DNA from 2 places in the Eubacterium sp. BL-380-WT-2B genome. Region 1 is predicted to be linked to the other one. Evidence: riboswitches for the same ligand, from Rfam matches in the RefSeq annotation. Region 1 holds a riboswitch; the other holds the start of a gene.
The links. Region 1 has a riboswitch for cobalamin ahead of FYJ53_RS02800 (energy-coupling factor ABC transporter permease). Riboswitches for the same ligand answer to the same signal wherever they lie in the genome.

Region 1 (5,369 bases):
GACGGTGGTGTAAGCTATATGCCGACAGGTGCAGGATATGCGGTGCTGATCGGTCTGATGGCAATTGTGCTGGTCATCGCATCGCTTGTTGCCGGGAAAAACGAACGCCGCCAGATCAGCACCAGGCATCTGACCTTTTGTGCCGCTGCCATTGCTCTGGCGGTGGTCACATCGAATATTAAGATTTTTCATTTGCCCACCGGCGGTTCTGTAACACTGTTTAGTATGCTTTTTATCACGCTGACAGGTTATTGGTACGGTCCCAAGACAGGGGTTCTGGCGGCAATCGCCTATGGCATTCTGCAGATGGTGATCGACCCTTATATTCTATATCCTCTGCAGGTGCTTGTCGATTATGTACTTGCCTTTGGCGCGCTTGGCCTATCTGGATTTTTCAGCCAGTCAAAGAACGGGCTCATAAAGGGCTACCTGGCTGGAATCTGTGGCCGCTACGTATTTGCTGTGCTGTCCGGCTGGCTGTTTTTTGGCTCCATGGCCTGGGAAGGCTGGGGGGCACTGCCCTATTCAATGGTATATAATGCTGTCTATATTTTCTCGGAGGGCGCACTGACAATGATTTTACTGGCGGTTCCATCGGTATCGAAGGGGCTGGCCCGTGTTCGCCGGATTGCGGAAATTTAATCCTTTGTATAAGATAGGTCTGGTTCCTGACCATCAGCATTACACTTAATGAGCGCGGAATGTGAGGGGATTTTACTGGGAAAACATCTCGGCAGTTGGTGCGGTAGTACAGGCACTAGTACAGGCACTAGGACAGGCAGTAGTGGGGGCGGTGGTGCGCCATTCATAAACAAGACTAAACAAGACGAAAAGAGACAAGAGAATGGATAAACTGGAGAATAAAATGAAAATGTTTTTTGCCGGAGTTGTTTAGTCTATTATATAAACAGAAGATAACTTTCAAAAAATAAAACACGCTTGCACGGCGTGTTTTATTTTTGTTTATTTATTTGTACAAAACAAGGTCTACAGCTCAGCCTCTTCCTTGCCGAGCTTTTTCCGTTCAACCAAGCGGCCCATAAAGAAAGCCAGAATACCGACGCCGATACCAGTCTGGAGACAGAAGATCAAGGATTCCACTTCACCAGGAAGCTCACCGTTGATCATGGTTTCAAGCACAGGCGTAAACCAGGGCTCATATTCGCCGCCCTGAATCTCTTCAATCATTGTGCTGCCTGCGTCGTCAGAGCCGCCGAATTCAGCGCCCTGGAGGGCAAATAGCGGTACGACAACCAGTAAAGCGACAATTACGAGAAGAACAATCACTAATTTTTTGTTTTTACTCATTTTACACTTCCTCCGATGCTAAAAAACCAATGGACTTGAGTTCCGGGCTTGCATACGTTTCTAAAGCGATAACGATAATAACCGTTAAAATCCCTTCAATAATAGCAAGCGGCAGCTGGGTCGGCGCAAAAACCCCCAGGAATTTTACCGCAGAAGCGGCTACACCACCCTGTTCAGACGGGTAAGCCATCGCCAGCTGAATACTGGTAATACAATAAGTGAACAGATCCCCCAGTGCAGCGGCCAGAAAAACGCCAACCTTACGGTTAACCTTCATTTTCTGGCAGAGCTTGTAGATACCAAAAGAGACAAAGGGACCGGCAATTGCCATTGAAAAAGTGTTTGCGCCCAGCGTTGTCAATCCGCCGTGGGCCAGCAGAATGGCCTGAAATAATAAAACGATAATGCCAAGAATACTGACAGCGCTCGGTCCAAACAAGATGGCGCCAAGGCCTGTACCTGTCATGTGGGAGCAGCTGCCTGTTACAGATGGGATCTTCAGTGATGAAATAACAAAAATAAAAGCGCCTGCCATGGCCAATAACGTAATGGATCTTCTGTTGCCGGTCAGGGTTTTTTTAATCGAGAAAAAACCAGCAGCTAAAAATGGAATACAGATAACACCCCATGCAATACAGTACCCCACAGGAAGGTAGCCCTCCATAATGTGCATTGCGTTTGCGGCGGGTACAATCCCGAATACAAGCGCCCACGCGCCAAGCAGTGTGACAATCCTTCTTTGATTCTTTGTCATTTTTACCTCCTCGAAAAATGAATTTTACCGGGCTACGATTCAAGCAGGCTGCGCAGCAGCACGAAAAAAACCGCTTATCGGGCAGATAAGCGGTGAAAGTACGAAATAATGAATCCTGAAACCTTTTAATTTCGTCCAGACACTCAGCTATCTCCTCGTAACCAAATGTAATACAGTTTTAATGATCAGCATCCTGACTCGACTTGCGTCTCACAGTGGCGGGACCGTTTGGGATTTACACCCAATTATGCTTTAACCATCGCTTATGATGGAAACCATTAAAGTGTGCCGGAGAACCGACTACGCTTTTAATTATAACACCTTATGTCATAATGTCAATGGATAAAGTTGAATTTTTTTAAAAAAGAATAGATTAAGCTATACACATACCCCCTATATGTATTTTTGTATTTGGATTAAAAGCATAAGAAAAAAATATGAATATCTTTAAAATATTTTCGTTTATTTGACAAAATCGTAAAAACAGACTACAATAGGTTCTGATGTTGGGTTTTATAGCTTTTAAAATATAATTGGTGCATTAGAATAAGCTCGATTATTAAAGTGGTGATTTAAAAGACGAAAGCACTTTGTTGAAACTGCGGCAGATTGGTCGTGCGGATATTGTAAAAACTTATATAAGGCCTGCTGCCGTTAAAATAAAAGCGGTGTACTGGAAAGCCTGATAAAAGATGTGATTTTGGAGAGAATAATGAGTGAGCGTACAAAAAGAGTCGAGACTTTTTCAAAAAAAGAACTGACAAAGACAAACATAAAACGTGTCGATATCCCGGAAGGTTTTGAGCGGATTGGTGTTAACGCCTTTAAAAATATGACAAAGCTGAAGGAAGTCAGAATTGCAGAATCGGTTAGGGAAATATGCGGCCACGCCTTTGAGGGCTGCACAATGCTTTCAGCCGTCAGTATGCCATCAGAGCTTAAGCTGCTGGGAGAAGCCGCCTTTATGGAGTGCCGCAGATTACAATCGCTCGAGATTCCCGAGGGCATACACGTCATAAAAGACCGAACATTTAAATTCTGCCGAGGGCTGGAGCATATAACACTGCCTAAACAGCTCACTCGGATTGGGGAAAACGCCTTTTACAATTGCGATAAGCTGGCATATATTGAGCTTCCGGACGGCATTGAAAAGCTGCCGTTTAGAACCTTTTATATGTGCAAAAACCTGGAATCCATCCGGTTTTCGCAAAATTTGAAGTATATCGGCAAGGAAGCCTTTGTAAACTGCAGCTTCCAGCAGCTCCAGCTGCCGGAGGGCCTGGAGGTTATTGATGAATCCGGCTTCTTGAAATGCAAGAAGCTCACAGTGCTAAAGCTGCCAGAAAGTGTAAAAATCATTGGAAAATGGGCGTTTCATGGATGCCCTAATTTAAAAACAGTTGAAATAAGACACGACCCCGATGAAGTGGGCGAGTGGATCTTTAACCGAAATGATGTAACCGTACATTGTTTTGAGGGCTCCAAGATCGACCGTTATTGTAAGCTATACGATTATAAAGTCCGCTATTTCCAGTAAAAATCCTCAGTAATTCTTGATGTGTATCGGGATAGGCTGCCGCAGATTTTATAAGATAAGTCTAAAATAATAATAGCCTTTTGATGATAAATCAAACCCTTCAGCGGATATCTTCAAAAAATAAAAAACGCTGGAAAAGCCCTTGAAATGGTACTTTTAGCAACTGTATTAAAAAAAACTCAAAAATAGAGGTTGCAAAAAATAAATTATAATGCTAGAATAAGCATTGTAAACGAGATGACAACAAATTGTATCAATTGTAGCTATTCTTTAAAAGAACGACTCGTTTGTGAAATTTAATAATAACTGTAATGAATTGCCGCATGATAATCATTCTGATTATCTGCAGCTAGGGTGTTTTTGAGAGTTTATCAAGATGCCTGAGGGAAGTAGGTGTGAATCCTAGTACAGAGCCGCTATCGTGATGCTTGCCGGAAACCACTGGTAAAGACGAGTCGGAAACCTGTTTGTTACAGTCTTGATGGAATTAATCCTCGTCACTAGGGTTATTCATCGAAAATATAGACGCTCTACGGCTATTCTGGGGCTTCTATCACAGATATTCATAATCAAAATTATTGTACGAATCAAAACATCCATTGTTTTGGTGGTGTATGGTTTTATTTGAGTTGAATTTCTATGATAGGAGCCCCTTTTTGTATACAAAATTTTGAGAAGGAACAGAGAGGAGGCCGTATCATGGCAAAAACAAAAACCATTACCATCGAGTGTCCAAAGTGCCGCGAAGCCTTTGAGATTAAAGGATATGATACCATAAACGCCAGTCTGGACGAGGCGCTGAAGGAAAAGCTCATTAAAACAGAGCTGTTTCGCCACACCTGTCCAGCGTGCGGTGAGGATATTTCAGCGCCCTACTCGCTCAAGTATCAGGACATGGAAAAAGAGTACATGGTGATTCTGGATATGGGCGACATTGATACAGCGGCCATGGCGGAGGAGGTCTTAGAGATGTTTCCAAATTACCGGATTCGCATTGTGAAGGATGTGATGGACCTTCTGGAAAAGATTCATATTTTTGAGTCCAACCTGAATGATAAGATCATCACCTATCTGGATCATAAAATATACGAGGACGTATCCGCAAAGCTGAGGGCTGAAAACTCGCCCATCGCTCTTGATAAGGTGCTGTTTGGAAGCTTTGAGTTCCAGAAGAAAAAAGTGGTGTTCGGGGCGCTCAACAACGCCGGGAAGCAGATTTTTATAGACACCCCCTTTGCCGACTACAAAGCCCTGGCCAACTCGCCGAGACTGGCCCCCTGCTTTAAGGAAAAAGAGGGTGAGTACGCGATTGATAAAGCCTGGGCGGAAGCGCTGGCGTAGCAGGGATTACAATGCTTGTTCCAGAGTGGAGCACAGCAGAAAGATAAATAGTAATATTTCAAAAATATTATGCTGTGAAAATGGGAAAGGAGTGAGCTTTATCGAAGAAGGCAAAAGTGTGAAGGAGGTGCCTGCCCGCCGTTAAAAGGGCAGGAAAAAGGACCGCTGGAAGGCCTAATTTCCAAACGGTCCCGTGGAGTCTGATAATTCCATATAGACTTCATAATTATATCTCATTTACGGCCCTTGGGCAATCCTTTTAAGGAAAGCCCGGTTCAAAAACAAAAAATAAATTTTAAAGGAGATTAAATTATGGCATTTGCAAAATCAGCAAAAAGAGGTTTAGCACTTTTAGGTTCAGCAGCAATGATGGTAGGATTCGCAGCTCCGACATTCGCAGCACAGGTACAGACCGCAGACGCGGGCACC
Region 2 (5,369 bases), on a different contig from region 1:
AAGAAGAAAAAAATTTATGAGGATATTGAGCGTTACAGTATTGTGCGCGCCATCGCCGCTGTTGACCGAAGCGATGTGGTTCTGGTGCTCATTGACGGGGAAAAGGGTGTGACCGAGCAGGACGCTAAAATTGCCGGTATCGCCCACAACCGCTCCAAGCCGTCCATCATCATTGTCAACAAATGGGATATTGTGGAAAAGGACACCAAGACCATGGATAAAATGAAAAGGGAAATCCGCGATACCCTTTCCTTTATCGACTATGCGCCCATCCTGTTTATCTCGGCCAAAACCGGGCAGCGGGTCAGCAAGATTTACGAAACCATTGATTTTGTCAAGAGTCAGACGGAAAAACGCATTACCACCGGTAAGCTCAACGAGGCCATGACAGAATTCATCATGATGAAGCAGCCGCCGACCAAGAGTGGCCGCCGTCTCAAAATCTTTTACGCGTCACAGACTGGTGTGAACCCGCCGACCTTTGTGGTATTTGTCAACGACGCGACGCTGATGCACTTTTCCTATCAGCGTTATCTGGAAAACAAAATCCGCGATACCTTTGATTTCGATGGCACGCCCATCCGGTTTTTTGTGCGGGAACGAAACGACTAACACAAACACAGGCCTCTTCATTGCGGTGGAGAGGGCTTTTTTATAGGGAGGATAAAATGAAACAGGAATACAGCATTGAAAGGATCGGCCGCAGAACCGATCAGGAGATCGAAAAACTGGCTGAAATATGGGAGGCTTCTGTGCGGGCCACCCATGATTTTCTGGGAGAGGAAGATATTCAGGGACTGGTCCCTGAGGTGAAGGCCGGCCTGAAGGGCGTGGAGCAGCTGATGCTGGCCCGTAACCACCTGGGCACAACCGTTGGATTTATCGGGATTGACAAACAGAAAATTGAAATGCTTTTTGTGGAGCCGAACTGGTTTGGAAAGGGCGCCGGCAGTTTTCTTATCTGCCATGCCCTTGAGAACTGCGGTGCCACCGCCGTAGATGTGAATGAGCAGAATCCCGGCGCAAGAGGTTTTTACGAGCATATGGGTTTTCGCGTAGCATCAAGGTCGCCCTTAGATGAGCAGGGGCGGGAGTTTCCGATTTTACATATGGAAAGAGAAGAAAAATAAGGCGATTATTAAAAAAGGACCGCTGCTCAGCGGTCCTTTTTTCTATTGCAGAAAATAATCCTCTTCCTCAAGCACGAGTTTTACGATCCTCAGATTTTCGAGCTCGGGCTTCAGGGCGGCGAGCTGCTCCTTCAGGCTGTCAAGTCTGCTGTCATCATAGACGCTGGCTTTATGGATGCCGACCAGAATGTAGGCGCCGTCGGGAGCTATTTTCAGGTAACCATTGTCAGCTTTAAAGGCGTAGAGATTCATTTTACACCTCGGCGGCCAGGGTGAGGGCTTTCAGCTTCGCGAGACCGGCCTGGGGATCGCGGTTCTGGGCAGCGACCCATTTTTCCAGCGCCTTGTAGGCCGCGCCGCTTGCGATGAGCTCATGGCTGCGCAGATAGCCTTCCGGAATGCTTGCAGCTTTTCCCGCAACATAGAGAATCAGCGCGCTGTTCAGGCAGACGATGTTGGTGCGGGTGGGGGTGGAGACGCCCTTCAGGATACGGACAATGCCCTGGGCGGCCGCGTCCACAGAGCCCCAGGGAGCCAGCTCGTCCAGTCTGCCCGGCTCAATCCCAAGGCTTTCCGGCGTCAGGATACTGCGCTTTACAGTGCCGTCGGGCATCAGCTCAGCCATGTGGGTGGCGCCGACTGTGGAGGCTTCGTCGATACAGCCGTCTCCGGCTTCGCCGTAGACGATCAGTGCGTGCTCATAGCCGATTTCACGCATGATGTCCGGGACAAATTCCAGCATATCCAGGGAGTAGACTCCGCGGACTGCGTATTTTGGCAGGGCGGGATTGGCCAGAGAGGCGGAGATGTTTAAAACGCTGCCGAAGGAGATCTGTGACAGCACCCGGCCGAGGGCAGTGGGATGGACCTCGGAGCTCATGCCGTTAAAGATGCCGATGCCCGCGTTCTCGATGCTGGCCTTTACCACGTCCACGCTGCAGTCCACATCCACGCCCAGGGCCTCCACCGCGTCGATGGTGCCGCACACAGAGGTGAGCGCCCGTGAGCCATGCTTGGCCATGGGGACGCCGTCTGCGGCGGCGATGATGCCGGCGACCGTGCTGATATTAAAGGTCTTAAAGGTATCCATGCCCGTGCCGCAGTTTTCCACCACAGGCACAGCGGTCTGAGGCGTGACCTTGCAGGTGTCAATTTCGTAGATGGCCTCAAAGCTGCCGGCTACTTCTGCGGCGGTCGGGCCCTTGGCGCTGAGGGCGGCCAGAAAAGCCCCCTGCTGCATGGGCGTCTGGCGGTCGCCCAGGATCTCCATAAACATTTCCTTTGATTCTTCCTTGGTCAGATTTTCACGGTTGATGAGGCCGGTGATCACCTGGCCATATTCTTTCATAGTAACTGCTTCCATTGTTTTACTCCTCCATATGGTGTGTTAATCAAAAACGACGATGGTCGACAGGGTTTCAAGCTGACGTACGCGCTCAAGGCCGTGCCGCAGCTCCTCGAGCGGAATGCGCTCAGTGATCAGGTCTTTTACAATCAGACTGCCGTTCTCCAGCAGTGCCTTGGCCCGGCGGCTGTGCGCAATGCTGCACCCGTAGGCGCCGGTCATGATCTGCTCCTTGTAGTGAATGGTGTTGATCTCGGGCTGGGTGGCGCCGTCTGGGATAATACCGCTGAAATGGCCGAAGCGCCCCTGCTTTTTAAGCACCCGGAGCGCCAGGTTCATGGCGTCTGCGGCTGCGCAGCAGGGGATCACCGCATCCACGCCCTGGCCGTCTGTCAGTTCCCTAATGGCGCCCTCGGCCTCCTGCCCGCTCGCGAAAACAGCGTCAAAGCCCAGCGTCTCGGCGCGGGCGGCCCGTTCGGGGTCAGACTCAAGCAGAAGGACCTTACGCACGCCCAGGGCTCTTGCCACACGCAGGTTGAGGATGCCCATACGGCCTGCGCCGATGATCAGCAGGGTGTCGTCAGGCGCAAGCTTCAGCTTTTCCTGGACGTTGACGCAGCAGGAGAGAGGCTCGATAAAGGATATCTCCTCAAAGCTCAGCGCGTCATTTTCAATGATGTTGATGATCTGGCCCCGGACGCCCTCCGCAGGCACCACCAGGTATTCCTGGAAGCCGCCATCATAGTTAAAGCCCATGATGCGCACGTGGTCGCAGAGGTTATCATCGCCCTCTTTACAATAGGCGCACGCGCCGCAGGCAATCCCCGGGTGCACGTGTACCCGCTGTCCCTCCTGGTAGCCTGTGACTGCAGCGCCCACACCGGCGATAACACCGGAAATTTCATGGCCCAGCACACGCGGGTATACCAGGTCACGCTGACCCATGGTCAGGCATTTGAGATCGGTTTTGCATAAATTGCAGGCCATGACCCTGACAAGGACTTCGTGGTCGCCGCAGGCCGGAATGGGCCTTTCGGTCATTTCCAGCTGGCCGGGGCCTGTTAAAACAACTGCTTTCATTTGGTATCTCCTTATTTTTCAAACAAAAAAAGCCCGACCTTAATCTAAGGTGCGAACTTTCCATCATTCCCACAGGCCTCCACCGCTCAGATAAAGACCGTCGACACATTTCAGGCAGGTTTTCTGACTGAGGATTAACGCCGGGCTCCCTTCCCATCCTTTTGGACAGTGGTGATGAGCCGGGCAATCCACTTACAGCGGCGGGCCCGTCTAAGAATCTCACTTAGTTCCCTATTATCTGCCATGCAGCACCTGAAATGTTTTATGCTTTTTTATTATCATATCACATTTGTTTTGGGTGTCAAGACAAAATGTAAAAGTTTTAATCCAAACGTGATATAATAGCGGTATTAACTGTGCGGCGACGCTGTTTATAAAAAATGAGGAGGAAAAAATGGGACATTTTGGATTTTCATACATCGGTGTACTGTATCTGCTGATGCTGTTTATCCCCAACCTGATCTGGACAAGGAGGCAGCCGGAGGGCTATGATTTCAGACATGAGCATAAACTGCTGGTGTGGTGTGAGCGTGTGGGGCAGGTGGGGGTGAGCTGCTGCGCCCTGATCTTTACGGATTTTAACCTCCGCCCTCTGACGCCCTGGAGCCTGTGGCTGGCGCTGTCCTTTGGGCTGATGCTGCTGTACGAGGGCTACTGGGTCCGGTATTTTAGAAGTGGGCAGAAGCTAAAAGATTTTTATTCGAGCTTTTGCGGTGTGCCGCTGGCAGGGGCAACGCTGCCGGTGGTTTCGTTTCTGCTCCTGGGGATCTACGGGAGGGTCATTTTGATGGTGGTGTTTGTGGTGATTTTGGGCATTGGGCATATCGGGATTCACTGGCAGCATTTCCGGGAGCTTAAGGAGTGACAGGTAAGGATCTTGAGAGACGAAGCCTTTTTCTTATCTGGACAAAAGGCGCAGTCTCGGTTTGCGCCGCTTTTTTAACAGTCACAGATTTGCCTTCTAAATTTAATCTAGATTTTACATGCCTTTAACACAACATATGCTATAATCATATTATGTTAAAATTGAGCGAGAATTGGAGAGAAAATGAAAAAAATTCTGATTATAGAAGACGAACTTAATATATTTGAGCTGATTAAATTCAATCTGGAAGCCCAGGGATTTGAGGTGGCGGGGGTCCACGAGGGGACCGGCGCGGTTGAGAAAATCGTGGATATCCGGCCGGATCTGATCATTCTGGATTTAATGCTGCCGGGCAAGGACGGGCTCACCATCTGCCGCGAGGTGCGGGCGGATAAAAACCTGTCTTACATTCCAGTCATCATGCTCACCGCCAAGAGCGAGGAGTTTGACAAGGTCCTTGGCCTAGAAATGGGCGCAGACGACTATATGACCAAGCCCTTCAGCGTGAAGGAGCTCTACGCCCGGGTAAAGGCTGTCCTGCGGCGCACCGAGATGATCAAAAGCTCAGACACAGAGGAGATCGCAGTGGGCAGCCTGCGCATTCTGCCCGGCTCCTTCGAGGTATACAAAAACGGCAAAAAGCTGTCGCTGACGCTGAAGGAATACGAGCTGCTCCTGTATCTGGCAAACAATAAGAACAAGGTGCTGACCCGGGATCAGCTGCTGGACGAAATCTGGGGCTATGAGTATTACGGCGAGACCCGGACAGTGGATGTCCACATCCGTTACCTGCGGAAGAAGATTGAGGACGACCAGGAAAAATACATCGAAACCGTGCGCGGCGTGGGCTACCGCCTGGTAGAAAACCTGGGAGGTGATCAATGAAAAAACGCATCACCATTGTCTTTTCAATCCTGATCGTGCTGGTCACTGCCTTTTCAGGCGTTTT

Region 2: another riboswitch for cobalamin. It lies ahead of FYJ53_RS07525 (alcohol dehydrogenase catalytic domain-containing protein); the one in region 1 lies ahead of FYJ53_RS02800 (energy-coupling factor ABC transporter permease).

Annotation. Positions count from the first base shown of each region.
Region 1 is NZ_VUMP01000001.1:583,658-589,026, forward strand. It holds gene FYJ53_RS02790 (energy-coupled thiamine transporter ThiT) at 1-642, shown strand, start outside; gene FYJ53_RS02795 (energy-coupling factor ABC transporter substrate-binding protein) at 988-1,308, opposite strand; gene FYJ53_RS02800 (energy-coupling factor ABC transporter permease) at 1,310-2,062, opposite strand; cobalamin riboswitch at 2,228-2,357, opposite strand; gene FYJ53_RS02805 (leucine-rich repeat domain-containing protein) at 2,775-3,599, shown strand; gene FYJ53_RS02810 (CpXC domain-containing protein) at 4,299-4,940, shown strand; gene FYJ53_RS02815 (hypothetical protein) at 5,253-5,369, shown strand, end outside.
Region 2 is NZ_VUMP01000003.1:300,174-305,542, forward strand. It holds gene der (ribosome biogenesis GTPase Der) at 1-612, shown strand, start outside; gene FYJ53_RS07510 (GNAT family N-acetyltransferase) at 669-1,130, shown strand; gene FYJ53_RS07515 (hypothetical protein) at 1,173-1,382, opposite strand; gene trpD (anthranilate phosphoribosyltransferase) at 1,384-2,493, opposite strand; gene FYJ53_RS07525 (alcohol dehydrogenase catalytic domain-containing protein) at 2,518-3,555, opposite strand; cobalamin riboswitch at 3,651-3,826, opposite strand; gene FYJ53_RS07530 (hypothetical protein) at 3,950-4,420, shown strand; gene FYJ53_RS07535 (response regulator transcription factor) at 4,604-5,305, shown strand; gene FYJ53_RS07540 (ATP-binding protein) at 5,302-5,369, shown strand, end outside.